Linked DNA regions of Gloeocapsopsis sp. IPPAS B-1203. The protein of the gene in region 1 interacts with the protein of each later gene in a pairwise test. Links are inferred from orthologs where the notes say so. Each region holds a gene or a part of one and is shown on either strand. Other genes may lie near its edges.

Region 1 (11,534 bases):
GAGTGCGCGATTTTGGTGAAAGCCGCGTTCAAGAAGCTGCAAGTAAGCAGGCACAATTACATGACTTAACGGATATCACCTGGCACATGATTGGGCGGTTACAAACAAACAAAGCTAAAAAAGCTTTAGAACTGTTTGAGTGGATTCATTCGGTTGATAGCTTAAAGTTGGCACAACGTTTAAATCAACTGGCAACACAGGCGTCATGCAAGCCCAAAATTTGCCTTCAGGTGAAATTGCAAAGCGATCCAAATAAAACAGGCTGGACTGTACCAGAACTCCTTAACGACCTACCAGCACTTAACCAATGCGATCGCTTAGATCTTCAAGGTTTGATGACAATTCCACCGCTGGGATTAAATGATGTAGAAATTCTTAATTTTTTCAACCAAACTCGCGATCTTGCGAGTAACATTCAAGAGCAACATTGGTCTAACCTGCACATGCAGCAGCTTTCTATGGGAATGTCTCACGACTATTCCCTAGCAGTGCAAGCTGGCGCCACAATGGTGAGACTAGGTCGTATTCTGTTCGGCGAAAGACCAACACCGCCACAGGCGACAGCATCAGAAAACAACTGGTAAGGATACAACATTCATTTCTAACTGAAAACTCCGAAAAATTCAGTAATATCTCGGTTGAAGTACAGAGAAAAAAGATAGTATGAACCAGAGCATTGTGTAATTTTGATATTGAAGGCTACAAGTTGAGTTTTTGATACCTATCGGTTTAAAGCTTGTCAAACTTGAAGGTCTCCAATGTTGTCAAAGCGCTTTTCTCAATTGAGGTGACTTTGTATTTTCAAGGAAACCTGCCAGCAGAAAAGCCCCTAAATCAAACCTCATGCAGGAGTATGGCTTGAGAAAAAAAGTATGAAATAGCGCAGCCTATCATGCGATCGCATTCCTACTTGATTAAAATATGTTTTCCCAGTTAACTAATATGTGTGAATAGACAGGGAGAGTGCAACAGTGAGCAAATTTATCAAGACAATCAAAGACTTTGTTGGTTTGAACGATCCATATGCAGAAGACAACGATATTTATGAAGTTGTCGAAGAGGATGGCTATCGCCATACTTATCCACCTGAACATTCACAGCCAATAGAAGAAGATTTACGCCAACGGCGGCGCGTACGCGAAAGAATTACCTTAGAACCTAATTCCGAAGTAGGAGCAGCTTCGATGAATAATGTAATTGGAATGCATGAGGCTGGAAATCGGACGTATGAAGTTGTTGTGATGGAACCCCGCTCGTTTGAAGAAATGCCACAGGCAATTCAAGCCTTGCGCGAGCGTAAATCTGTTGTGCTCAACCTCACAATGATGGACCCCGATCTGGCTCAACGTGCTGTTGATTTTGTCGCTGGTGGAACTTACGCAATCGATGGTCATCAAGAACGTGTTGGCGACAGTATTTTTCTGTTCACTCCTATTTGCGTACAAGTAACAACTCAGTCAGGAGTCGTACAAGAAGTTCCTCAAACTCAGGTGCGGACAGAACGCACAACAGTTCACAGCCAAGCCTGGTCAGCAGATTCTACTCGAATTGCGCAGTCTAGTTAAGGCATATAGCAGGAGTCAGGGGACGCGCTTCGCGCAGACCTACGGTTCAGAGGTCAAAAGTCAAAATTATTTGTAATTATGGTTCTAAGCCTCTATAAGGTCTTAATCATCTCGCTCCATTGCTATGCAGCATCTAGATTCATGTGGTTTAGCTGATAGCTAATTACACGCTTCATTTGTTGCTAGTACTGTTCTAGACACAAGGATTGTTCAATTGTCTGTTAAGTTTGGGATTATTGGCGGCGGGGTAATGGGAGAAGCGCTATTATCCCGCTTGGTTTCTCAGAAAATATATCAACCAACAGAGATTATCGTTGGCGAGAAATCACCAGCACGACGCGACTATTTAGCAAATCAATACGGAGTTTCAGTTACAGATGACAACTATGTTGTCACTCAAGCTTCGGTACTGCTTTTAGCAATCAAACCGCAAGTATTTACAGCAGTGGCGGCTGAATTGGTATCTCCACTCACAAAATCTACACCACTTGTTATTTCTATCTTAGCAGGAGTGTCTCTATCGCAATTAGAAAAGGCTTTTCCTCAAGTTCCAATTATTAGAGCGATGCCTAATACTCCAGCAACAGTCGGCGCTGGAATGACAGCGATTTCTTTGGGTGCGCAAGCAGGCGATCGCGACAAGCAAATTGCCCAGCAGCTATTTACTGCGGTGGGAGAAGTCGTAGAAGTTCCCGAAACATTAATGGATGCGGTGACAGGGTTGTCAGGCTCAGGACCTGCCTATGTTGCATTATTAATAGAAGCACTATCTGATGGTGGTGTTGCAGCAGGCTTACCAAGAGCGATCGCCACTCAACTCGCTCTGCAAACTGTGCGTGGGACAGTACAATTGTTGCAAGAAACTCAAATGCACCCTGCCGAACTTAAAGATCGAGTCACAAGTCCAGGTGGAACAACAATCGCCGGCGTCACCGAGTTAGAACGTGCTGGATTCCGCGCCGGATTAATTGCCGCAGTCAAAGCCGCAGCAGTGCGATCGCAGGAGTTGGGAACTAGAGATTAGACAAAAAATTAGGAAATCATTTTAAAGTCTATAATTTAAGGTAATCAAGCTGCTTGTCTTCAAGTTAACTAACCTCAATTGAGTGAATTTGCAACTGTTTTCTGAACTAAATTTAAAAGAGATATTTCCGTTTGAACTCGATGATTTCCAGTTGGCGGCAATTCGAGCATTAAATGCTGGTCACTCGGTTGTGGTGTGTGCGCCGACAGGTTCAGGAAAAACATTAATTGGAGAATACGCGATTTATCGGGCATTAAGCCGAGGCAAACGAGTTTTTTATACTACACCCCTCAAAGCACTTTCTAATCAAAAACTGCGTGACTTTCGCGATCGCTTTGGTGCTGACATGGTAGGGCTACTCACAGGAGATGCCTCAATTAACCGCGACGCACCGATTTTGGTGATGACGACCGAAATCTTCCGTAACATGCTTTACGGAACACCTATAGGTGAAGTAGGAACTTCTTTAGTTGATGTTGAAGCCGTTGTGCTGGATGAATGTCATTACATGAACGATCGCCAGCGGGGTACTGTTTGGGAAGAATCAATTATTTATTGCCCCTCAGAAGTCCAATTAGTTGCACTGTCAGCAACAATTGCCAATAGTCAACAGCTCACAGATTGGATCAATCAAGTTCACGGTCCTACTGAACTTATTTACTCAGAATTTCGCCCAGTTCCTTTAGAATTTTACTTTTGCAATCCTAAAGGATTATTTCCACTGCTTGACAATAACAAATCTAAAATCAATCCACGTTTGAAGCCTAAGCCAGGAAGTAGTAATGCTTATGCCAAAGGTGGACGCCGCAATGGAGCGCGTCTTGAAGCCCCTAGTTTAGAATTTACCATTTCGCGATTAGCAGCAAAGGATATGCTACCGGCAATTTATTTTATCTTCAGCCGTCGGGGATGTGACCAAGCTGTCGCAAATATCGGAAATTTATCGCTTGTCAACTCAGCAGAAGCCGCACAACTACAGCAACAAATTGATGAATTTCTAGCACGGAACCCCGAAGCCGGACGCGCTGGACAAATTGAACCTCTTTATCGCGGGATTGCGGCACACCATGCTGGGATATTACCAACTTGGAAAGGGCTAGTCGAAGAACTGTTTCAACAGGGACTTATTAAAGTTGTTTTTGCAACCGAAACGCTAGCAGCAGGAATTAATATGCCTGCACGAACAACTGTTATTTCGACACTTTCCAAACGCACAGATCGCGGACACCGACTACTGAATCCTTCTGAATTTCTCCAAATGGCAGGGCGTGCTGGACGTCGCGGGATGGATAAACTTGGTCATGTTGTCACATTACAAACACCGTTTGAAGGTGCGAAAGAAGCTGCCTATCTTGCTACAGCGCAACCAGATCCACTTGTGAGCCAGTTTACGCCAAGCTACGGTATGGTGTTGAACTTATTGCAAACTCATACTTTAGAGGAAGCCAAAGAACTTGTAGAACGCAGCTTTGGGCAGTATTTAGCAACGCTATATTTGCAACCGCACTACGAATCTTTGGCACATCTGCAAGGGCAAGTCGCTCAAATTGAGGCACAGTTGCAGTCTATAGATATGGAACAGCTTGCCAAGTATGAGAAATTACGCCAACGCATTAAAGTAGAACGTCAACTTTTAAAGACACTTCACGAGCAAGCCCAAGAAGCACGGGTAGAGCAATTGGGTTTAACATTAAGCTTTGCCGTGTCAGGAACATTATTGAGTCTTCGCGGAAAACACGTACCAACTGCAACACCAATTCCGGCTGTTTTAGTTGCCAAGTCACCAGGTTCGGGTCAAGCACCGTATTTAATTTGTTTGGGACAGGATAATCGCTGGTATGTGGTGATGACTAGCGATGTTGTCGATCTCTATGCAGAGTTACCGCGATTGGAAATTGCGAGCGATCTGTTACCACCAGTCGAAATGCCATTGAAGCCAGGACAATCGCGTCGGGGAAATCAAGAAACTGCGGCGATCGCACTCGCAATTCCTGAGACAGCAGAACTCAATATTGCCCCCGAAGTTTTGGCACAGCAAGCAAAAGTTGCTGCTTTAGAAGCTCAACTACAAGCCCATCCTTTGCACAAATCTGACACCCCAGCAACGATTCTCAAGCGTCGCAACAAGAGTTTGCAGTTGCAAGCAGAAATTGCCGAACGGCAAGAAGAGTTAGGTCAATTATCTCAGCACCACTGGGAAGAATTTTTACATCTGATTGAAATTTTGCAGCGGTTTGGTTGCTTGAATGAGTTAGTGCCAACGCATTTAGGACAAGTCGCAGCAGCGATTCGCGGTGATAATGAATTATGGTTAGGACTTGCTTTAGTCAGTGGTGAATTCGATCAACTCGATCCACACCACCTTGCAGCAGCCGTAGCAGCACTCGTCACCGAAAATACTCGCCCAGATAGTTGGGTACGCTATGTTTTATCTTCTGAAGTTGAAGAAGCACTTGCCGGATTGCGTTCTACTCGCCGTCAGTTGTTTCAATTGCAACGCCGTTACAATGTAGCATTTCCAATTTGGTTGGAATATGATTTGGTGGCATTAGTTGAACAGTGGGCGTTGGGAGTAGAGTGGTTAGAACTTTGTGCAAATACAAGTTTGGATGAGGGCGATGTCGTGCGGTTGTTGCGTCGAACCTTAGATCTACTTTCGCAAATACCTCACATTCCTTATTTATCAGAAGCTTTACAGCGCAATGCATATCGGGCAATGCAACTATTAGATCGCTTTCCTGTCAATGAAATTGTGGAGTAGCAAGACATAATAAAAAAGCAATTAGCGCTAATTGCTAATTGCTCATTGCTAACAGCTAATAGCTTTAGTTCAAGACAAGAAATTGGCTCTCACACGACCGCCATTACGACCTACTGCGGGAAGTTCCAACAGCGTGCCATCAGTGGCGTGACCTTTACCATTATTGGTAACAGATGTAGTATCTCCTGGATGTCCGTTAGGAATAAGCAGTTGTGGGTGATCGAAGGGCGCTTTATCAGAACGCACGCGTTCATCAGTTAGGGCTTTGAGAAATTCTACTAAGTCATTTTTATCTTGTTCACTTAAGTTCAGATTTTCGATATCTGGATCTAAGTTGTTGATATTCTGCTCGTGGAAATCTCCACCGCGATTGTAAAAATCGATCACTTGACGTAGGGTTAATTGCCCGCCGTTATGGAAGTAAGGCGCGGTGAGTTCGATATTGCGTAGTCCTGGAGTTTTGAAAGCACCATCTACTGCTACGCGATCGCCTGCATCAACTGTGATATTAGGATTTTCGCCCAACAAGGCGTTAAATTTCCCTTGCTGTGCCAGCCGTGTTTCAGACAGTGGATTGCCAGAGGGGTCTTTTCCTCCTACTCCTAAGTCTTCTTGCGTTGGTCGTACGCCAATGTTATAGAAACCATTGTCATAAACTGCAGGTTGTCCGCTACCCATTTCCATGAGTTCGAGTCTTTCTTTGCGTACATTTCTCACAGATGCATTGGTAAATTCTGCACCACCATGACAGTTAATGCATTTAGCCCTACCTTCAAATAGCTCTTTACCACGTACTTGTGCAGTTGTTAAAGCACCTGTATTGCCTTCAAGGTATCGGTCAATTGGTGCATTATTTGAGACGAGCGTAGACTCGTACATTTGAATTGCCAGTCCCATGAACAGCGAGAAGTTGTAGTCTAAGAGCGTATATTGCTGATTTGGTAATTGATCAGGATCGACAATTCCATCTGCATCTGCGATTTGGTTAGCTTTTCTACGCACAAAACTACGGTTTCCAGTGTTGGGATCAACATTGATCAGATAAGCCGATCTCCACCATTCAGGCTTAAATGCTGCCTTAATCATTGCCGTGTAGTTTGTTTTTAACCCAGGTAATCTTCCTCGACTGAAACCACCAAGTACGCTATCGTCAGCCGCAACTAGCTGCTTGCCGAGTGGTCGCAACGCACGTAATTTCTTACCTGTCTCTCTAGGAAGTAACCGACGTTTAACTCGACCGAGTTTGTTGCCAATATCAGGGAAGATCCGACCTGTTGCAGATTCTTCAACCGAACTTAGCGGTGGTCCTACTGCTTGCGAAGCTAATGAGGCATTGTTTAGACTGATTTTGACTTCTTTTGGCAGTACTGCTGGTGTAGATGCCTTGATAACTCGCGCATCAGGATCTCGCGAACCGAATGGATTAACACCATTAAATTCATCTTGTGCTCTACCATCCCAAAAGTTACGGAAGTTGAATACCGCGTTAACTGTGCTAGGCGTGTTGCGCTCTGTTACCTGGCGAACGTTGGTGCCATTGACATGAAATACGGTGTCGGGTTGTACCGTAACGTCATCCTCTGCATTACCAGGAGTCGTATTGTTGAACTTAGTTAGCGGTACGCCTTGCGAACCTGCAACATCATTACTGTCTGCTAGCACTGCTGAAGAACGATTGTTAGGATCGGTAAGCTTGTGAAAGGGGAAGTCTCCAGGTTTGAGCGTATAGTTAGGTCCACTTCCTACACTAAAAGTTTGATCGGGATTGGGACTACCATCAGCATTAACACGTAGTAATCCTGGACTTAGTTGATTTTTGGCTCTGGTATCAGTTCCAGCATGAAAGTGGCAAGTTGCACATGCTTGAATACCATCACTGCCAATTTGCATATCCCAGAATAATGCTTTGCCTAAGCGGATAGCTGCGGCGCGATCGCTGACAAATTCTCCTAAGTTTGCTGGTTCAGGAATTGGTACAGTCTTGAGGGATGTTAACGGCTGCGAAGGTCCGTCAGGAACTAATTGCGCAGATACTGTGTGTCCTGCGAGTACTGCGATCGCAACCATTAATGCTACTGCAACATAACTAAATACTTTTCTTACTGAGAACTGATTTTTAAGTGTTTTTAAGCCTGATACTATTATCAGCAACTGAGAACTATGGCGTCCTTCTCTATTGGCTTTGTGAGAAAAAATACTTAATTTTCGATTCACACTCTCCGCCCTAAATTATTTACAAAACCTTGTTTGTTACAATTTTTTTGATTTTCTTTATATTCAAAGAATATAAATCACAAAAATAATTCTAGTCATTTTCACTGAGAAATATCTCTTCTACATAAAACCCATACATAACTCATACAAAACTCATCCAATTTGCATTAAATACAGTTATTTTGAAGATTTAGTAAAGCAAAGTTATTCAATTATGTAGATTGCATTAAGTTAATCCAATCTGCGAAGCAAGAAGGTCCGTATTATTTCTATTTGAGTTATGAACATTTCCTTGGGATTGCTCATTGTTCATTGTCATTAGCTAGCGCATTATTAAATTCAAGAATCATTTAAGTGCTTCTGACTATAGAAAGAGCAAAAATAAAATCCCACTCCTATCACGGATGGGATTAGTAACGCATTTTAATTTGTAATTTGCAGATGTAGCTTCTAATCTTAAAACTTGCACAATTTAGGATCGACGCACTCGAAACCTCACAGCTCAATTTCTCACGTAGGCTTATCTTGGAACTATATGTCGTCGAGGGGAAACACCTGGGTTAATAACTGCGGCAACTTCTTCTGGAGACAACTTGCTGATTGCTTGATCTAAGTCTTGCAGACTGAAATTATAGCCTCGCTGTGCTGCAATCTTGATAAAGGCTTCGGGATCTGATGTTGCTTTGAGTTTCTCTTGTAAGGCGTGATCTTGTTGTACAGCTTTAAAAAATCGGGCAGCGGTTTCTTGTGCCATGAGAATAAATCTCCTTTATGTGATTTCGTCCAACCGCACGCTAATGTCATGTTGGCGCTGCTGCAGCTACTTCTAAGTATAGATCTCTTACAGGCAAATTTACAGAATTCTTGACAGAAATTAAATAAACTGTAATCTAGGTAACTTGCAAATATTTTATTTAATGGTATTGAGAATCGATGGTAAGCGCGATCGCAACATTTCTGCTTCTGAATGATAGAATTGCAAAAGTCAAAAAATTATGAATGTCATTCTCAGCCGAATGCCATATAGCGCAGAATCTCGCGAGATGTTTCGCTTGGCTCAACATGACAGTTTAAGTACTTTGCAAGAAGTTTAATGCAATATCAACAGCAAACTTGATGCATGTGTTGAATACCGACAGAACTAACTCAAATAAGCAGAACGAAAAAATTTGGCAATCGCCACCCAAACCCAATTTATTGTTTATTTACAACACTGTTACAGCTTGCGATTTGAGGTATCAAGGTATCATCGCGTTGTGTCTACATCATCTTGTCCCCTTAGAATCTTATATTGGAGATACTGCTGATTCTTAAATTGTTGTGAAAGCGATTACTCTTCTTGGCTCTACCGGCTCTATCGGTACGCAAACCCTCGATATTGTGGCTCAGTACCCCGATCAATTTCAGATTGTGGGTTTAGCGGCTGGGCGCAATGTAGAAATGCTTGCTGCTCAAATTCGACAGTTTCAACCAAGTATCGCCGCGATTTGCGCTGAAGATAAATTACCCCAACTCAAAGAGGCGATCGCAGATCTCGATCCACAACCTATTTTACTGGCGGGTGAAGCTGGAGTGGTGGAAGTTGCGCGTTATGGCAATGCCGAAACGGTTGTTACGGGTATTGTTGGTTGTGCTGGTTTACTACCAACAATTGCAGCGATTGAAGCAGGTAAAGATATTGCTTTAGCTAATAAAGAAACGTTGATTGCTGGCGCGCCTGTTGTGCTTCCTTTGATTGAAAAATACAATGTGAAGTTACTACCAGCAGATTCAGAGCATTCGGCAATTTTTCAATGCCTCCAAGGTGTACCAAACGGAGGTTTGCGGCGCATTTTACTCACAGCTTCTGGTGGTGCTTTCCGCGATTTACCTGTAGAAAAGTTAGTAGACGTCCAAGTTACAGACGCCTTGAAACATCCCAATTGGTCAATGGGTAAAAAAATTACAATAGATTCAGCTACGTTGATGAATAAAGGACTAGAAGTCATCGAGGCGCATTATCTTTTTGCTCTTGACTACGATCGCATCGAGATTGTCATCCATCCTCAAAGTATCATTCACTCACTCATTGAACTGCAAGATACTTCTGTGTTAGCACAGTTGGGTTGGGCTGATATGCGCTTACCATTGTTGTATGCTTTATCGTATCCTGAACGTATCTATACCAACTGGGAACAGTTGGATCTAGTGAAAGCTGGCGATTTAACTTTTAGAGCACCCGATCACAAAAAGTATCCTTGTATGCAACTTGCCTATGCAGCGGGTAAAGCAGGTGGTTCGATGCCTGCGGTTCTTAATGCCGCAAACGAACAAGCTGTGGCGTTGTTTTTAGAAGAGAAGATTCGCTTTTTAGATATTCCTCGGTGTATTGAACGGGTATGCGATCGCCACGCATCTGATCATCAGATAAATCCATCCCTAGAAGACATTGTGAGTGCCGATCGCTGGGCAAGGCAAGAAGTTATTAACGCTTGTGAGGAGTCAGATAACAGTAAGATATATAGTCAACTCAAATAGTTAAGTTTTAAAGTATTGTGGAAACAATTCGGCATCTAGCTACGTAATAGTTACATACCAAGTTACCACATTGGTAAGTTATCACTAGGATTAGTTGAACAAGTTAAAAGTGTAAGTTGACACAAAAACTCAGCGTCTAGTCCAATAATCACGTAACGCTATGAACCGTATTTTAACTACTGTTACTATCTTAAGCATTGTTCATGTTCTTGGTAGTACGCCTGCTATTGTCAGTGCTCAAACACCACAAGCTACTCCTGCAAGTCCTGCAAGTAACCTTCAAGAACAATACGATGAAGGTGTAAACAGATACAATCAAGGCGATTTTAAAGGCGCGATCGCCAGTTTTACAGAAGTGATTCGTCTCGATCCTAACAACGCAGCTGCTTATGAAAACCGAGGTAATGCCCGCGATGACTTAGGAGATCGTCAAGGTGCGATCGCCGATTACAATCAAGCAATCAAACTTGCTCCAGACAATGCTACCACATACTACAATCGCGGTCTTGCTTACGACAGACTAGGAAACAACAAAGCCGCGATCGCCGACTATGATCGTGCAATTGAACTGAATCCCAAGTTTGCTTCAGCCTACAACAGTCGCGGTATTCTGCGTTTTGCAATGGGAGACGAACTCAGTGCTATGACTGATTTTAACCAGGCAATTGAGCTTGAGCCTGAGCGACCTGGAATCTACTACAATCGAGGTAATGTGCGGCGGCGTGGTGGTGATAATCAAGGTGCGATCGCAGACTACAATCGAGTATTGCAGTTGAATCCTCAAGATGCCGATGCCCATTTCAATCGGGGTATTGCCTATTACAATATGGCAGATCACCAAATGGCGATCGTAGATTTCAATCAAGCTTTACAACTTAACTCTAGCTATGCTGAAGCCTACTACAATCGGGCACTTTCTTACAGTGCTATAGGCAATAATCAGCAAGCACTACAAGATTTTCAGCAAGCCGCTAACCTCTATCAAGAACAAAAAAAGCCAGAATACTATCAAGATGCTCAAGAACGGATTAGAGAACTACAAGAATAAGCAGAGATAAGGAGACTGGGAGTTTTGAGTAACGCAAAACCTACCTAGTAAGTTCAAACCTACGGCTATACATAAACTCATCAATTACAAATTACGAATTAGTATAGCTACCTTCCACCACGTGGTAAAGAAATTCCTTTAATTTTCTTGAATAGAGAAACTGCGTATGAATCTGTCATTCCAGAAATATAATCTGTTACTTGCAAAATCTTTCGATAAAGGTCTTCATCAGTATCCTTAAAATTAGGTAAGAGTTTTTTAGTTAAATAGCTTTTCGATAAACTATTATTAGTAACAGCATTAACAAACTCTTCTAATAAACCACCAAGTACTTCATATCCTGCAACTTTTACTTCAACAACTTCGCAGGCTTCATACACATTTTCGCGCGTGAGATCTATGATT
Region 2 (17,879 bases), on another replicon or contig:
GGAGATACACAGTTTAAACATTCCCCCCAGCATTTACGATATAGGGACATTTTACGGGCTGCTGTATCCTGGTTCGTTTCTCAGACTTAGGTATTAATGCTTAATTCAGCAAAATTACTGAATAATTAGTCGCGATCGCAAATAAACTTCAGTAGTTCCACTGTAGCCACTCTACACCTAACTGCCATAAGAGTGGTACTCAATGCATAATAATCATGTCAATCACATCGTCAGTGTTGGTCAATACTTTGTTTTTTGTACAGTACGTCAGTCCTACTGCTAACTTTGCACAGCCTCAGACAAGCTCTAAAATATCCAAGCATGGTATGAGCAAGCTAAGACAAACTAAGTTACTTTTTTGTAAAACATCTGCTATTAGATTAGGATGACCAGCATAGAATCAGTTTCACGCTCAGACTTAGAGCAAAGACGAAAAAAGTTGCGGACTCACAGACGCCTCAAAATGTTACAAGCTGCATGGCAAACCTTAGCAGTAGGTGGCATGTTGGGTGGTTTAGTTTGGGCAACGACTCAACCTATTTGGGTACTACAAGAGCCTAGCCAAGTCACAATTGAAGGGAACCAACTTCTAGCAACACCCGCAATTAAGTCATTACTACCAGTATCTTATCCGCAGTCGTTGCTGCGGATTCAGCCTGAAGCGATCGCAAACTCTTTAGAGTCTCAACCAACGATTGCTGATGCGACTGTAACACGCGAATTGTTTCCCCCAGGGCTACGAGTGGTCATTACAGAAAGAATTCCTGTGGCGATCGCCTACATTAGACCACCTCAAGCTGTTACAACAGATACGCAAGCTAACATGGGTTTTGTAGATGCCAATGGGATATGGATTCCTTTTCAAACCTATGCTGCTCAATCTACAAATCTAAAACTGCCTCAATTAAAAGTTATTGGTCCCTGGGAACGATATCATTCTTACTGGTCTTCAGTATATCAAAGTGTTAGCCGTAGCCCAGTTAAAATATCTGAGATTGACTGCCAAGATCCAACCAATATTATTCTCAAAACCGAATTAGGTATTGTACATCTTGGTGCATATAGTTCGAGATTAACTCAACAACTACAAGTCCTCGATCAAATGCGGCAATTTCCTCAACAACTAAATTCTAGTCAAATTGCTTACATTGATCTCTCTAATCCGGAAACTCCAGCAGTACAAATGAACCAGTAAAAATAGTTAATCCTGATACGCTATAGGGTTAACTTTGGTGTCATATTGTCAAGAGATCTTCTTTATTTTTTTTTGAACAGTGATGAGTTTTTTTTGATAAAAATCAAAATATCCTTTGCGATTTCTCGCTGAGTACAACTTTCAAGTTTGTATCACTAAATCTTTTGGAAATAGTATATAGCAATTCCCGTAAGAGTTTTGCGATTAACAAAATTGTCAGTACAATTAAAAATTGTTCAAAATAAAATGAAGTAGTTCTATGCCAATGACTAAGATAGCTCAGATGCGTTTATGTATTTTTCAGGTTTATAGGCTGAGAGTATAGTGTAGATGTTCCCTTAGAAAGAAGGCTTACTAATTGGTTAGTTAACAATAAAAAGTGAGCAAAAGTCTTTGTATCAAAGAATGCAAAGCACACATTAACACAAGCAAGAGATGTTTCAAAGATTGACTGATTGCATGACAAGATATTGCTAAAAACCCAATAAAAACATTGCTATCTTAATGCGAATTTAATGAATATAGCTTAAGAAATACATATATTAAGGCGAACGTCGCATCCAAACTGTAGGAGCTACACTTTGTGAAGAATAAACAGTCAAGCGTGAAATCTGTTATTAACTCTATTAATTACGTTCAGCAAAATCAATTGCCAAAACTTAATGTGCTGATGCATGCTCTTAGGCAATCAAGTTTGCTATTTGCTAACAGACCTCATATTATAAAGTCTATTAGGACGACTATCGAGATCAGCACTACGCTTACGCGATCATCTCAACAAAAGCAACTTACTGTGTACGAGCACCAATTAAATCCTTTAAACTTTAAGAAAAACGACACTAATCTATTACCTGATTCACTCTATTTAAGTCAATGCCAGTGGTAATTTCCTAACGTTAGAGTGAAACTTACACTCATACCGAAGAGCAATTGTAGAGTCAAAGAAGGTCAACCTATAGTAGACTCTAAGCCAAATCAGATAAAAAGTTGTTTATATAACCTTGTTCATGCCAATGGTGCTTAACAGTAAAAGAGAGCCAACTGAGAAAAGCTCACAATCTCCAGGACAGTCAGGTTACTCGCTGAGTGTCAACTCTAATAATCCCTTCAACTCTTCCGGAATTCACTTTGGGCAAAATTATGATTCCAAAGGAATGCCTGAGCATGACGACCAAATGGACGGTATTGTACCAGGTCGAGTTGCTAATATCAAAGTTATTGGAGTTGGTGGCGGCGGTGGCAATGCAGTTAACCGCATGATTGCTAGTGAGGTCAGTGGTATTGAATTCTGGTCAATCAATACAGATGCTCAAGCTTTAACAAACACCTCAGCAACTCGTCGGTTGCAAATTGGACAGAAGTTGACACGTGGACTTGGTGCAGGTGGTAATCCGGCGATCGGTCAAAAAGCAGCTGAAGAATCGCGTGAAGAAATTGCTGCGGCTTTAGAAAATGCTGATCTCGTTTTTATCACTGCGGGTATGGGTGGCGGTACAGGTACGGGTGCAGCACCAATCGTTGCAGAAGTTGCCAAAGAATTAGGTGCATTGACAGTAGGAGTCATTACTCGTCCATTTATGTTTGAAGGACGGCGACGCACCTCACAAGCTGAACAAGGTATTGAGGCACTCCAAAGTCGAGTCGATACGCTCATTGTGATCCCCAATGACAAATTGCTATCTGTGATTTCTGAGCAAACACCTGTACAAGAAGCTTTCCGGATAGCTGATGACATCCTGCGTCAAGGTGTGCAAGGAATTTCTGACATTATTACTATTCCAGGATTAGTTAACGTTGACTTTGCAGATGTCCGCGCAATTATGGCAGATGCAGGTTCAGCATTAATGGGTATTGGTATTGGTTCCGGTAAATCTCGTGCCAGAGAAGCAGCAAATACTGCGATTTCCTCTCCTCTTCTCGAATCTTCCATTGAAGGTGCTAAGGGTGTTGTTTTCAATATTACTGGCGGTCATGATTTGACTTTACATGAAGTCAATGCTGCTGCTGAAACAATATATGAAGTAGTAGACCCCAACGCCAACATTATTTTTGGTGCAGTAATTGACGAAAGGCTACAAGGTGAGATCCGAATTACAGTAATTGCTACAGGATTTACTACAGAAGCTGCTGCAGAGCCACTATCTAATGTAAAAGTTATTTCAAAGCCACAACAAGCAGCACCAACCAATTCCTCTCCTCCTGCTATTGAGATAGAAACTGTAGAAAAACCAGGTTTAGATATCCCTGAGTTTCTCCAGAGAAGACGGAATCCTCGCTCTTAGGAAAAAGCGTAGACGATTTATCGACGTCTACGCCTATAGTCTTGCTTCTATCCACCGAATAGCCTGTTCGCCTAAACGAGTACCTTCTAACCGATCAATTTCTCTGATACCCGTTGGACTTGTCACATTAACTTCGGTAAGATAACCACCAATGACATCAATTCCCACAAAATACAAACCATCTTGATGCAGTCTTCTGGCGATATCGGCACACATCTGCTGCTCTCGCTCAGTAATATCGATTTGCGCAACAGTACCACCTGCTGCCATATTATTGCGAAATTCATTACCTGAAGAAAGTCGATTGAGTGCACCAATAGGTTTACCATCCAAAAGAATAATTCTCTTATCTCCTTCTTTGGCAGCCGCTAAGTAAGTCTGCACCATCACTGGGACACTTCCTTGCAAAGTACTTAACTCAACCATTGAGTTAAAATTGCGATCGCCTGCTTCCAAATAGAGAATTCCTTCTCCAGCTTTATTTCCTAAAGGTTTAAGAATGGCTGCGCCTTGTTTTTCAACAAACTCGTAAATTGTTTGTTTATCAGAACTGACGATTGTTTCTGGAATCCATTTGGTAAATTGCAGGGCATACATCTTTTCATTTGCTGCCCTAATTCCTTGGGGATCATTGATAACAAAGGTTTTGGCAGGATCGATATAGTCTAAAATGTACGTAGCATAGAGGTAGGAAGCCGTTACAGGGGGATCGGTACGCATAAAGACCGCATCCATACTGTCTAAGGGCGCAAAAGTGCGATCGCTCAATTCAAACCAAGGAGTTTTTACTACCCATCGTCCTTGTACGAGTTCCACAGGCTTTAGCTCGACTCGTTCCAACATAGCCCAAGCTTTGCCGGCTACGACACTGAGAAGATTCGCTTGAGTTATCCAAACAGAATGACCTAATGCTTGTGCGGCTTCCATCAAGGCTACGCTAGTATCATGTCCTGGATCGAGACGTGTAATAGGATCGATAATAAAGGCAAGTTTCATAGCTTTTTTTACGCTGTTAGCAATTGATCGAGCTTGCCTTGAAGTTCCAATTCGTACAAATCGTCACAGCCACCGATATGATTGTCATTGATGAAAATCTGGGGGACAGAACGTCTATCATGGGCGCGTTTTGCCATGAGCGATCGCGCTGCCTCATCCCCATCAATTACGTATTCTGCGAATTCAACACCTTTTTCTTTGAGTAAAGCCTTGGCACGAATACAAAAAGGGCATCTACTCCAGGTGTAAATTTCAATGTTGGGATTCATAAGCTATTGAGAGAATGACAATAAGAACAAAAAACTACTAAGCAATAATTCTTAAACTTTATTTTAAACTCTGGCTGATGCGGTATGCGAAGAACGGTTGATTGAAAAGGCTTGATTTCAGAATAGAAGAGACGTTATGCAAGTTTCCTCCTCTCTACAAAATATCAATTACGAATGACAAATTCATACAGCTTTCACCTGACTCTCGACCTCTTCTAAACTACTGCAGCTCATCGGCTTCTTGATACAACTCTTGTAATGCTTGATGTTGAGTTCGTCGTGAATGCCGTCGGTATTTCGTTTCTAACTTTGGTTCGTATTGTCTTCTACCGCGCTTCGTTTTCAGCTTCAAACTTGATTCAGGATCGGCTTGTTGATCGATCTGTTCTTGATGTGCGATCGCGTCTTCGAGAAAAGCTAAATAATGCTCGTATCGCTCCCAATCACCTCGCACAGCACAATTTGGCTCATCGCGATGCAAACAATCACTAAATTGACAAGTTTGTTGGGTTAGCCGCTGTCGTGCTTCAGGAAAGAAATTGACTAACTCGTGTGGGTGATAATTCAAATCTGGTTGATTGAAACCAGGAGTATCTGCCAGTAATCCACCATCAGGTAAGGTAAAAAGTTCTACATGGCGCGTTGTATGACGTCCGCGACTAAGCTTACCAGAAACTTCACTGGTACGTAGGTTAACTGTCGGAACCAAAGCATTAATTAAACTTGATTTTCCTACACCTGAAGGTCCAGCCATTGCTGAAATTCGTAGTTTGAGAAGATTTCTAACTTCAGAAATACCATTTCCCTGACGCACACTGACGAACACAGGTTGATAGCCCCACTGTTCTAAGCGATTGTGCCATTGTTGCTGTTGTTCGATTGTCAATAAATCGCTTTTATTCAAACACAAACGAACATCCAATCCTGTAGATTCAGCTTTAACCAAAAAGCGGCTCAGTTGGTAAGGGTCTAGTGGTGGTTCTTCTAAAGCGAAAACCAAAAGAATTTGCTCAGCATTGGCAACTGGCGGACGATCTAATTGAGACTTACGTGGTAAAACACTTGCGATCGCACCTCTACCACCTGCCCAATCTGGTTCAACAATTTCCACGCGATCGCCAACCATAACTTGCTGTCCTAACTTCTTAAGTCGCGCTCGCCGCGTACATAAAAGGAGGGGTGAGGAGCGTAGGGCTTTGCCCTTCTCGGAGAGTGGGGCGAGGAGCGAGGGGTTGAGGCGAACTTGATAGTAGTTAGCTTGAACTGCTAGTACTGTACCCATTAATGGTACATCTGCCGTGCTAGTAGCTTCCTGACTCATGCAATAATCATCAAGCGTCGCCAGAGATATATTCCCGTGAGGGCAAAATTGTACTCCATGTAGAACTTCATTCCTGACATCCGATCTCTGAACCGTAAGTCTGCGCTAAGCGCGTCCTCTGACCCCTTACGCATTTGCATCACCTGGGCGTTGGACTATTAAGGCAAAGTAGCCATTACATTCAGTGATTTGTTCAACTGAATAACCTGCCATCATTAAGCTATCGGGAACCTGCTCAATGGGTTCTCCAGGGTCTAACCAAACTTCTAGTCGCGACCCTGGAGACATTTTTTCCAAGCGCAGTTTTGTCCGCACAAAGTTGAGTGGACAGGGAGTACCACGCAAATCGAGTTGTGCGTGAGGTTGAGATGCCGTTTGATTCATCGCTGGAACAGATTTCCCAAAAATCCTTCTAGACCACCTTTACCTGTGCGATCGCCCTTAATTTTAGCTAATTTTTCTAGTAATTCTCTTTCTTCAGTAGTAATCTTTGTCGGAATGTCGATCAAAATTGTAATGAGATGGTCTCCACGACTTACCGGATTACCTAGACGTGGGACACCATGATTCTCAAGAGTAATTACCGTGTTAGGTTGTGTTCCTGCTGGTACTAACAACTCTTGTGGCCCATCCACGGTGTTTACTTGTATCCGACATCCTAGGATTGCTTGGAGATAGCTAATCTTAATTTCTGATAGGACATTGATGCCTTCGCGTCGAAATTCTGCATCTTCGTTGACAAACAAATAAACGTACAAATCTCCTGGAGGACCATTACGCTGCCCTGCATCGCCTTCGCTAGAGATTCGCAACCGCGTTCCGTTATCAACTCCAGCAGGAATTGTTATTTTCAGCTTCTTTGTAACTTGTCGTACGCCGTTACCTTCACAAGCATCGCACTTTTCTTCAATCATTTGTCCTGTCCCATTACATGTAGGACAAGTCGATACTTGGGTAAAACTGCCAAAAGGTGTACGTGTCACGCGCCGTACTTGACCGGAACCACTACACGTTGAACAAGTGCGCGGTCGAGTTCCAGGCTTCGCACCTGAACCGCTACAAACTTCACATGTTTCTAAGTGCGAAATGCGGATTTCTTTTTCACCACCAAAAACGGCTTCGCGAAACTCTAGCTTGAGATCTAAGCGCAAATCGTCACCGCGTACAGGACCGCTGCGTCGAGATCGCGCTTGTTGCCCTGCACCAGAAAAACCGCTGAAGAAGCTTTCAAACAAATCGGCAAAACCGCCCATGTCACCCATGTCTTGGAATCCTCCGACTCCAACTCCACCAGCGACTCCAGCTTCACCAAAGCGATCGTAACGAGCGCGTGTTTCCGGCTCAGAAAGCACTTCGTAAGCCCGATTGATTTCTTTAAAGCGCTCTTCAGCTCCGGATTCTTTGTTCACGTCAGGGTGATACTTCCGGGCTAATCGCCGGTAGGCGCGCTTGATTTCTTCTTTGTCGGCGTCACGAGAAACACCTAAAATTTCGTAATAGTCGCGGGCCATAAAGCGCTGCTTTGCTCGAGGTTAGTAGTTATACAATTCTTAATTTTAAATTGACAATTAAGTCATTAGTCATTATTCCCATACTACAACTTTAAGAGGAACTGATAGTTGTTACTCAATTGCTTCATAATCAGCTGTGACTGTGTAATCTTCATCAAAATCAAAATTGTATTCTTCTGCAACCGTAGCATTCTCTACGGTACCTGAGTGCGATTCAAGCTTGCTTTCGCTTGGAGTGCCAACTTCTGCTGCTTGAACCGATTGGTTTTGTTCTTCGTCAACATTTTTGTAAACATCTGTACCAATTGACAGCAGGGTTTGTTGGAAGTTATTTAAGATTTGCTTGACTTCTGCTACTGAGGTAGTTTGCTCCCCAAAAACAGAACGTAGCTCTGCGGCTTTTTGACTGACTTCAAGTTTTAGGCGATCGCTGATCAAATGCTCGTTGTCTTTTAGAGTTGATTCGTAAGTGTACAGCAAATCCTCTGCTTGGTTGCGTAGAGCAATCATTTCTACACGCTTTTTGTCTTGCTCAGCGTAGATTTCTGCCTCTTGACGCATTCTTTCTATCTCGGCAGCACTTAAACCACCAGTATTTGTAATACTAATACTTTGCTCGCGCCCCGTACCTTTGTCTTGAGCTAAAACTTTGAGAATGCCATTGACATCAATTTCAAACGATACTTCAATTTGAGGTACTCCCCGAGGAGCGGGAGGAATTCCGGTTAGGAGAAACTTGCCAAGGCTTTTATTATCTTTTGCTAATGGGCGTTCTCCTTGAAGGACGTGAATTTCCACAGACGATTGACCATCAGTTGCAGTAGAAAACACTTGTGATTTACTGGTTGGAATTGTCGTATTCCGCTCAATAACTTTTGTAAAGACTTCTCCTAGCGTCTCAATTCCTAGCGAAAGTGGAGTGACATCGAGTAGCAGAACGTCTTCAACTTCGCCTCCTAACACTCCACCTTGAATAGCAGCACCTAAGGCTACTGCTTCATCTGGATTGACTGAACGTTCTGGGGCTTTGCCGTTAAAGAACTTTTGGACAGCGTTCGTTACTGCAGGAATGCGTGTTGAGCCACCAACCAGGATAATCCGGTCAATATCTGCTGGCTGTAAACTGCAATCTTTTAATGCCTGACTCATAGGTTTGATTGTCGCAGCAATCAGATGGTTCACCAAGTCTTCAAATTTAGCGCGGGTGAGTTCCATTTCTAAATGCTTTGGTCCAGTTGAATCAGCCGTGATGAACGGTAGATTAATTGTCGTAGTACCCAGGCTAGACAGTTCTATTTTGGCTTTTTCGGCTGCTTCCCGTAGTCGCTGCAGTGCCATTTTGTCTATAGCTAAGTCAATGTTTTCTTGTTCTTGGAAACAGGCAATCATCCAGCTAACAATGCAGTTATCAAAGTCGTCGCCGCCAAGTTGGTTGTTACCAGCAGTTGCTTTGACTTCAAATACGCCGTCTCCAAGTTGCAGGATAGAAACATCAAATGTCCCACCACCAAGATCGAACACGAGAATTTTTTGCTCTTGTTCTAGCTTATCCAAGCCGTAAGCTAAGGCTGCTGCTGTGGGTTCGTTGATAATGCGCAATACTTCCATTCCAGCAATCGTGCCAGCATCTTTGGTAGCTTGACGTTGGGCATCTGTAAAGTAAGCTGGCACTGTAATAACTGCTTGGACGATCGCTTCACCAAGAAGACTTTCAGCATCTTGTTTGAGCTTGCGCAAAATCATTGCCGAAATTTCCTGAGGAGTGTAGGTGCGATCGCGGATTTGGACATCAACTGTATTGTCTCGCCCTTGAATGCACTTGTAAGAAACTCGCTGGCGTTCTGCAGTAGTATCGTCCCAGCGACGCCCAATAAATCGCTTGATACTGTAAATTGTATTTTCCGCATTAGTAACGAGTTGCCGCTTAGCGAGTTGCCCAACCAGGTGATCGCTTCCCTTACCAAACCCCACAACACTAGGGGTTGTTCTTCCTCCTTCAGAATTGGCAATAACCATTGGTTGACCACCCTCTAAGATGGCAACACAACTATTCGTGGTGCCTAAGTCGATGCCAATGACTTTTCCCATGCTTTCTGGTCGTAAGTGCAATTAGAACATAGTTTGTGCCATTTCTGGGATATTTATAGCATCTAAGGCATCGAAATAAGTAAACGGGTGAAAATTGGTAACCGGTCATTGGTAATTGGATAAGAATATCTACTACCCATTACCCATTACCCACAAAGGAAGTGTATATTTTCTAATTTGCCCACCTACTTATAGGTTATTGCCAATGTGATTTGGTTTACTCAGTTAGGTTCGGTTCTGACGTTTCTCCTGGTTCGGGAGCCGCAGATACTTTCACCAAAGCATGACGTAAAACGCGATCGCCTAAGAAATATCCCCGAACTAACTCTTCTAACACTGTTCCTTCTGGATGTTCATCCGTAGGTTCACGCATTACAGCTTCATGAAAGTTCGGATCAAAAGGACTTCCTTCTGAACGCATTGCGGAAACACCCAACCGTTTTAAAGTGTCTACCATTTGCTTATAAACGCTTTGGTAGCTTTTATGAATGGTCATTTCCGCATCGGTTTGTGGCTTGATCTGCGATCGTGCCCGCTCAAAGTTGTCAACTACAGGCAATAGCTCTGTAATTGTGTCCCGCTTGATTTTCTGCTCAATTTCTTCTTTTTCTTTTTGTGTCCGCTTGCGGAAATTTTCGAAATCTGCCCCAATCCTTATGTATTGAGAGGTGCGTTCCTCCAACTGCGATTTGAGCGATTCTACCTGCGCTGTTAATTCAGCTAATTCTGGATGTCCTTGATCAACAGCAGCCGTAGCAGCGTTTTCCTCACCCGTTATTTCATCTGGTGAGCTTGCTGATACTACTTGAGCATTTACCTCGGAGTTATCATTCAAATTCATTGTTTCAGCTGAGGTGTTACTCTCTTGTTCTGAGATTTCTGTTTGTTTGTCCTCGTCAACCATTATGCACCAATCTTAGATACTCGAAACTACGTTAAATAGTTACTTGTTTCACCGTACCTTTTCTAGGATGCACTAATTACACTCTAAGTCGCAAAACCCACCACAATTTTTTAGGGGAGTAGGGGAGAGATTTGATGATTGTTGCTCTTTACTACCCTACTACCCGCCTCTCTAATTCCTTAAGCTGCATAGTAACTTTGCCAAATTTTTTGGGAATACTTGATTACGGAAACTCTCACGACTCATGTATGACTTACTCCCCCTCACAGCGGCGTGCCCTGATCGTCAAAAATGACTTTTCTCCTTTCGGCAATAAAGTGATTGAGTCGGGGTATGTCAGTAATGAACAGATGCAGCAAGCTCTGAGTGAAAGTCGTAAATCTAAAAGACCCATAACAGAAGTATTAGAGTCACTAACTGGACGTCAACTCCCACCTGACTTACTGAGGTTTTATAAAAAGCAGCAACTCTTTGAACTCAAAATTGTTTATGGCGTTGAATTTATCGATCCTCAGCTCAATCAAATTGCCCCTAATCAAGTCGCAAATTTGATCGACACGCTCATCCCGGTTGAGATTTGCCGCCGTTTTCAATTAATTCCTTTGTCTCAAAATCCTGACCCTCCTTCAGTATTAGTGGCGATGGTCGATCCCGATCATCTAGAGGCTCAAGATTATTTGAGTCGAATTCTCCGTGCCAAAGGATTGGGATTGCAACGTATGGTGATGACGCAAGAAGACTTCCAACAGTTGCTTTCCAAATACCTCGACGCACAAGTTGAACAGCAAAAACAGCGAGACATTCAAAAATCAGTTGATGTTCAATCTGAGATCGAAGGCTTAGAGGGCTTTGATTTACAAAATGCCAATGATGAAATTGAAGCAGATTTAGGTGCTGCTATTCAAAATGCTGAGGCCGCACCTGTTATTGCTTTAGTCAATAAAATTCTTGTCAAAGCCTTGCAAGAAAAAGTTTCGGATATTCACATTGAACCGCAAGAAGAACATTTACGAATTCGCTTTCGTAAAGATGGAGTTTTACGTCAAGCATTTGAGCCACTACCGAAAAAGATTGTGCCGGCTGTTGTTGCTCGATTCAAAATTATTTCAGAACTGGATATTGCTGAGCGGCGGATGCCCCAAGACGGACGTATTCGACGAGTCTTTGAAGGACGTAAAGTAGACTTTCGCGTGAGTACTTTACCAAGTCGTTATGGTGAGAAAGTTGTTTTGCGAATTTTAGATAACTCAGCGACTCAACTTGGTTTAGACAAACTGATTAGCGACGAGGAAAGTTTAGAGATTGTCCGTGAAATGGCAAGTCGTCCTTTTGGATTACTGTTAGTGACAGGACCAACAGGTTCGGGAAAATCAACAACCTTATATTCTGTCTTGGCAGAACGTAATGAGCCAGGGGTCAATATCAGCACAGCCGAAGATCCAATTGAATATTCTTTACCAGGAATTACTCAAGTCCAGGTAATTCGTGACAAAGGTATGGATTTTGCCTCAATTTTGCGGTCTTTTCTGCGGCAAGATCCTGATGTGATTCTTGTCGGTGAGACACGAGACAGAGAAACTGCTAAAACAGCAATTGAAGCGGCACTAACCGGACATTTAGTCTTAACAACACTCCATACGAATGATGCTGCAGGTGCGATCGCCCGCTTGGATGAAATGGGTGTTGAGCCTTTTATGGTATCAGGTGCGTTACTTGGTGTTGTTGCTCAGCGTTTAGTTAGACGCGTTTGTTCAGCGTGTCGCATCCCCTATTCACCTTCTTCTACAGAGTTAGCACGCTTTGGTTTAACAAGTTCGCAAGACAATGGCGTGACTTTTTACAAAGCAAAGGCTTTACAGCCTGAAGAAATTGCCACTGCCCGCAGTCAAGGCGAACTTTGTCCAGAGTGTAGCGGTGTTGGCTACAAAGGACGTTGTGGCGTGTATGAGGTGATGCGCATTAACCAACGGCTGCAAAATTTAATTACTGAAGGTGCGCCAACCGAACGCATTAAAGAAGTTGCAGTAGAAGATGGTATGAAAACCTTGCTATCTTACAGCCTTGACTTGGTACGTCGAGGGCAGACCACACTCGAAGAAGTTGAACGTGTCACATTTACTGATTCTGGCTTGGAGGCGGAACTTAAAGCGAAACGAAAGAGTTCTTTAGAATGTCAAACTTGTAGCGCGGAGCTACAACCAGAGTGGTTAGAATGTCCCTACTGCATGACGCCACGTTTTCAAGATTAAACAGCCATTAATGATTAGCAATTAGTGCCCTACTTAAACATCAGGAGATAAATTCTATGGAATATATGATTGAAGACCTCATGGAGCAAGTTGTTGCTTGTGGTGGTTCTGACTTACATATTTCAACTGGCTTACCGCCTTATATCCGCATTAGTGGCAAGCTGACTCCGACTGATTATGAACCACTTACAGCGGAGCAATGCCAGCGTTTAATTTTTACGATGTTGAATAACACGCAGCGCAAGCACTTAGAACAAAACTGGGAACTGGATTGCTCTTATGGTGTGCGAGGATTAGCTCGCTTTCGTGTCAATGTCTATAAAGATCGCGGAACTTATGCAGCTTGTTTGCGAGCACTATCTTCCCAAATTCCCAGCATGGATGCTTTGAAACTACCAGATATTGTACGGGAAATTTCCGAAAAACCTAGAGGATTAGTTCTAGTTACAGGTCCTACTGGTTCTGGTAAATCAACAACATTGGCGTCGATGATTAATAACATCAATATGACGCGCTCAGAACACATCTTAACGATTGAAGACCCGATTGAATTTGTTTATGAACCCATTCAAAGCTTAATTCACCAGCGTCAAATCGGAGAAGATACGAAAAGCTTTGCTAACGCACTACGCGCAGCATTAAGGGAAGATCCTGATGTGATCCTAGTTGGTGAAATGCGCGACCTAGAAACAATTTCGCTGGCAATTTCTGCGGCAGAAACAGGTCACTTGGTATTTGGTACATTGCATACAAGTTCGGCAGCACAAACAGTTGACCGGATGGTAGATGTGTTTTCGCCAGAACAACAACAGCAAATCCGCGTACAGTTATCAAACTCACTTGTTGCTGTATTTAGCCAAACACTTGTACCGCGTAAAAATCCTAAACCAACTGAATTTGGCAGAGTCATGGCACAGGAAATTATGATCGTGACTCCAGCGATCGCTAACTTGATTCGCGAAGGCAAAACTTCTCAAATCTACTCGGCAATTCAAACAGGCGCAAAACTAGGAATGCAAACTCTAGAAAAAGTTCTTTCTGACTTGTATAAAGCAGGAACTATCTCACTCGAAGCTGCAATGTCCAAAACTTCTAAGCCTGACGAGCTTCAACGTCTCATCGGTGGTAGTATACCTGCAGCTCATGCAACACCAGCTAAACCAGGTTTGGGTAGATCAGTACTAGTAAATTAATTTTTTGCTTTTTATTAAGTAGCTCGCGTTCTGCCAAATGAAATCTTAGATTGTGGGGTAGGCAAGATGCCTACCCATTCGCCCCTTAACCTAATCTAGACTGTCTCACATTTAAGTTAAGTTGACATAATTAGTGTATGTATAATACTCCTCCTAATACTTAAACTTCAGGAAATATTAGTTATTGCTTGTAACTTTTTATTAGGACATTTAAGGGTAACAAAGAAGTATATTAAAAATTGAGTTTAATTTTCTTATTTATACATTGCGTTGTAAATTCAAAACATATGTTTCTATTTTCTCAATTATTATTTCCTTAATTTTGAATGATTCAAGTTATAAATTATGCCTACTTACGTAGCCAGTGTTAGAGACTCTAAGGGACAAATTAGAAAAGAGAAAATCACTGCAAAATCTCCAAGTGAAGCTCGTTCTAGTTTAAGAAATCAAGGATTATTTATTCAAGAAATCAAACAATCTTCAGAATTCGATTTAAGCAAAATTGATCTGCAGCAATTAACATTATTTTTATCAAAAGTTTCTGTTAAAGATAAAGCAGTATTTTCTCGACAATTTTCTGCTCTAGTAAATGCAGGAGTAGCAATTGTTAGGAGCTTAAGTGTATTAGCAGAGCAGTGTTCTAACCCTAAACTTAAAAAAGCTTTACTAGAAATTAGCTCAGATGTACAACAAGGTGTCAACCTTTCAGAAGCAATGCGTAAGCATCCTGATTGCTTTGATAACTTGTATGTCAGCATGGTTCAAGCTGGCGAAGTAGGAGGTGTTTTAGATGAAGTTCTTAATCGCTTATCCAAGTTACTGGAGGATATAGCTCGACTACAAAATCAAATTAAATCAGCATTAGCTTACCCTGTTGTTGTAGGTTTACTAGCACTTGCAATCTTTATTGGAATGACTGTTTTCTTAATTCCTATTTTTGCTAACATCTTTCAAGATTTAGGAACAGAATTACCAGTATTGACACAATTCATGTTAAGTATTAGCGGATTTATCCAAGGTTTTTGGTGGATGATTCCTATCATAATTGTTGCTCTCGGCTTTGCTTACCGTAATTACTACAAAACTCGAGTTGGTAGAGAAACAATTGACCGCTTTTCTTTAAAAATGCCTTTGTTCGGCGATCTAATTCAAAAGTCAGCTGTAGCACGCTTTAGCAGAACCTTTGGTGCTTTGACTCGTTCTGGCGTTCCTATTTTAACCGCTTTAGAAATTGTGAGAGATACAGCTGGAAACCAAGTTATTGCTAATGCAGTAGATGCATCTCGACAAGATATTCAACAAGGGGGAATGATCAGTATTGCATTGCAAAAAGAACGAGTATTTCCACCAATGGCAATTCAAATGATTAGTATTGGCGAGGAAACAGGAGAACTTGACCAAATGCTGATGAAAGTCGCTGATTTCTATGAAGATGAAGTTGAGCAAGCAGTCAAGGCGCTCACAAGTATTCTAGAACCTATAATGATTGTTGTTCTTGGTGGTATGGTAGGGTTAATTTTGCTTTCTATGTACTTACCTATGTTTAAGGTATTTGAGAGTTTGGGTTAAAACTAAGTAGTTGGACATAATAGGTATCGGCAGTGAGAAGTAGACAGTAGATATTTGTACCAATTACCCATTACCAATTATCAATTACCAGCATTTAAGTTATGAGTGTAAAAAACGTTCAATACCAAATTTGCTTAGCAGAGTATGCAAATACTGCTGGTGCGATCGCACTACTGAAGCAATATCGCCTCTATTTAGAAATGCTTCCTAGCTTGCGACGTGCGCATGAAAGTTTAATCGCGATTCCTTTACCTATTGTACGATTGCGTCAAAGGTCAGTTGTTATGGCTGAACGCAGCGACATCACACAAACTGCGATCCAACTTCCGTGTGATGTCGCGATTTTAATGTGCGACCCTGAATGGAAGATTAAAACTGGAGTTGAAATTATGGTCTTCATTCATCGCCCACACGAAGACTTTTCTGATTTCCTCAAGCGCTGGCGACAAACGCAGGTTTTACTTGATCAAGATTACGAATGGATTCTACCCTCTTCTTATCAACATATGTTAAATGAAGGAGCTAATATTCATCCTCTATTCGTTATTTTTGATGAAACACCGGAACGTATTAAAAAAGGTTTACAAGGAGCAAGTTTACCATTCATGACTGAAACCCTACCTATAGGAATAGAGCAAGACTCAGTAGAACGTATATCTTCATAAAGCTCCCCAGTTTAACGCTGAAGACTAAGAAATACGAAGTGAAGAAATAAACAAAAAAGTATTTAATAAAAATGTATTTTTTACTTAACAAGGTAAATAATAACCCGTATAAATCACTGAATTAATGATTTATTTTATTGAGCAGCAAAGAGGAAACTTAAGCCGTCTGGAGAAATAATACATGTATATAGACTTGCAGGAGATACTTGTCTTCAATATAAATAAATCTCTATGTTAATTAATTAAAACTTTTGCTATTCATAAATAATAATAATTTTGCGGATTTTTCATAAACTCACCTAATCTTACTTTTTAAAACTTATTTTACAAATCAATAAGTTAGCTAGATTTAAATACACACTTTCTTTTACTTTTTCACATTGTTAATCCTGAGACAAGAACTTAAATTACTAAGCAGTAAAAGGTTTCGTTAGCAAAATACAGTTAATAACCTGCTACTTAACAAAAAACTTTTGTTAGCAAAATGTTTTACTTCAAGTAAACATGCTAGAAATTCAAGAATTTATTACTAGCGATTATTAGGTTTCTTTTCAGGAGGATTTAATAATGCCAGAAGTTTTGGATTTAGATCTTAGCCATGCCCAAAAACCAATAGAATTTACTCTGCCACATCTTCGTACTACTCGTCCTACCACCTTTCTTTTGCGAGATCAGCTGCCAGCACAGGTACTGGCTACGGAAGCACCAACACTTGGCTGGGATACTGTGTTTGCGGTTAGGCTACCAGACGTCAACTCGGCGTTAATGAAGTCAGATAAGTATCCCAAAACATTCGAGATCACAGTCGATCCATCAGAAAATTACTCAATTCAGGGTACTTTTGGTTCTTGGCAGGTTGCCCGTGGGGGTGATGGCAAAATCGTATATCTGTCGATTCCCATTCCTACTGGAACCATGACATCTGGAACAAAAAGTTATCCGCTAGACGGTTCACAAGTCTATATCTCGGTAAATCTGAAGTACGTACCACAGAAGCAAGGCTCGAACGCACTCAAAGCGAGTGACAGTGACGTTGAAGTAGACGATTTGGTGGTAAACCCAGAGGCGCGTAGCGAAGAAGATCCAGCTGTTGTGATTCAAAATCTCAAGTTTGCGCAGAATCCGCCCAGCACATTTATTAAATCACTGATGATTGGTGCGCTACTGGAGTGGTTTAATGCGAACCTCATACAGTTTGCTTACGTTTTTTCCACGGTAAATCTCAATGAACGCGCAGATCAAGAACAGTTTCAATGGTTGAAACCAACTTATACTAGCTATGGCTACTCCGATGGTGCTACGGATGAAAAAAGCTACTTCGGCGTGCTGAATATGACTGACGACCGGAGTCCGGAAGGGTTGGAAAACCATTTGCCTCCAGCAGCAATTCCTGAAGAAGCACGGGCATCTTTTTCAATTGCTATGGAGCGTTTTTTAGAAAAAATGGTTTTACCAGGTCTTCCTAAAGGTTTCCCCAATGCATCCGACACCGATTTTACTTTAGCGAACAACAACACAGTGATTCAGAACACCAGAACGGTCATAGCAGACAAAATCAAGGTTGGGTTAATCTGGTACACGCCAGAAATTGAAACCTTTGAGCTGCAGGTTGTTGGTAATGAAATCCAAATTCACAC

The links.
Region 2: the proteins of CSQ79_RS13670 (region 1) and ftsZ interact in binary tests that used the Bacillus subtilis proteins (3 or more experiments, as listed by UniProt). The link is inferred for Gloeocapsopsis sp. IPPAS B-1203 from one-to-one orthologs.

Annotation. Positions count from the first base shown.
Region 1 is NZ_PEIG01000006.1:382,176-393,709, reverse strand. What follows is about bases 1-2,768. They hold CSQ79_RS13670 (cell division protein SepF), read left to right. Parts: upstream 1-971; coding sequence 972-1,565; downstream 1,566-2,768. Other genes in these bases: CSQ79_RS13660 (DEAD/DEAH box helicase), read left to right, coding at 2,672-2,768; proC (pyrroline-5-carboxylate reductase), read left to right, coding at 1,780-2,589; CSQ79_RS13675 (YggS family pyridoxal phosphate-dependent enzyme), read left to right, coding at 1-584. In the rest of the region: more of CSQ79_RS13660, read left to right, coding at 2,769-5,350; CSQ79_RS13655 (cytochrome-c peroxidase), read right to left, coding at 5,420-7,564; CSQ79_RS13650 (Nif11-like leader peptide family natural product precursor), read right to left, coding at 8,085-8,318; dxr (1-deoxy-D-xylulose-5-phosphate reductoisomerase), read left to right, coding at 8,885-10,081; CSQ79_RS13635 (tetratricopeptide repeat protein), read left to right, coding at 10,242-11,129; CSQ79_RS13630 (deoxyguanosinetriphosphate triphosphohydrolase), read right to left, coding at 11,237-11,534. UniProt on the Bacillus subtilis protein: Cell division protein that is part of the divisome complex and is recruited early to the Z-ring. Probably stimulates Z-ring formation, perhaps through the cross-linking of FtsZ protofilaments. Its function overlaps with FtsA.
Region 2 is NZ_PEIG01000001.1:288,398-306,276, forward strand. Bases 1,354-4,342 are described here. They hold ftsZ (cell division protein FtsZ), read left to right. Parts: upstream 1,354-2,208; coding sequence 2,209-3,477; downstream 3,478-4,342. Other genes in these bases: gshB (glutathione synthase), read right to left, coding at 3,511-4,342. Also shown: CSQ79_RS01400 (cell division protein FtsQ/DivIB), read left to right, coding at 386-1,195; more of gshB, read right to left, coding at 4,343-4,473; grxC (glutaredoxin 3), read right to left, coding at 4,482-4,742; small ribosomal subunit biogenesis GTPase RsgA, read right to left, coding at 4,963-6,063; CSQ79_RS01425 (sulfurtransferase TusA family protein), read right to left, coding at 6,190-6,447; molecular chaperone DnaJ, read right to left, coding at 6,444-7,574; molecular chaperone DnaK, read right to left, coding at 7,686-9,662; nucleotide exchange factor GrpE, read right to left, coding at 9,880-10,566; CSQ79_RS01445 (GspE/PulE family protein), read left to right, coding at 10,815-12,815; CSQ79_RS01450 (type IV pilus twitching motility protein PilT), read left to right, coding at 12,872-14,008; CSQ79_RS01455 (type II secretion system F family protein), read left to right, coding at 14,354-15,577; CSQ79_RS01460 (hypothetical protein), read left to right, coding at 15,679-16,242; CSQ79_RS01465 (TULIP family P47-like protein), read left to right, coding at 16,810-17,879. UniProt on the Bacillus subtilis protein: Essential cell division protein that forms a contractile ring structure (Z ring) at the future cell division site. The regulation of the ring assembly controls the timing and the location of cell division.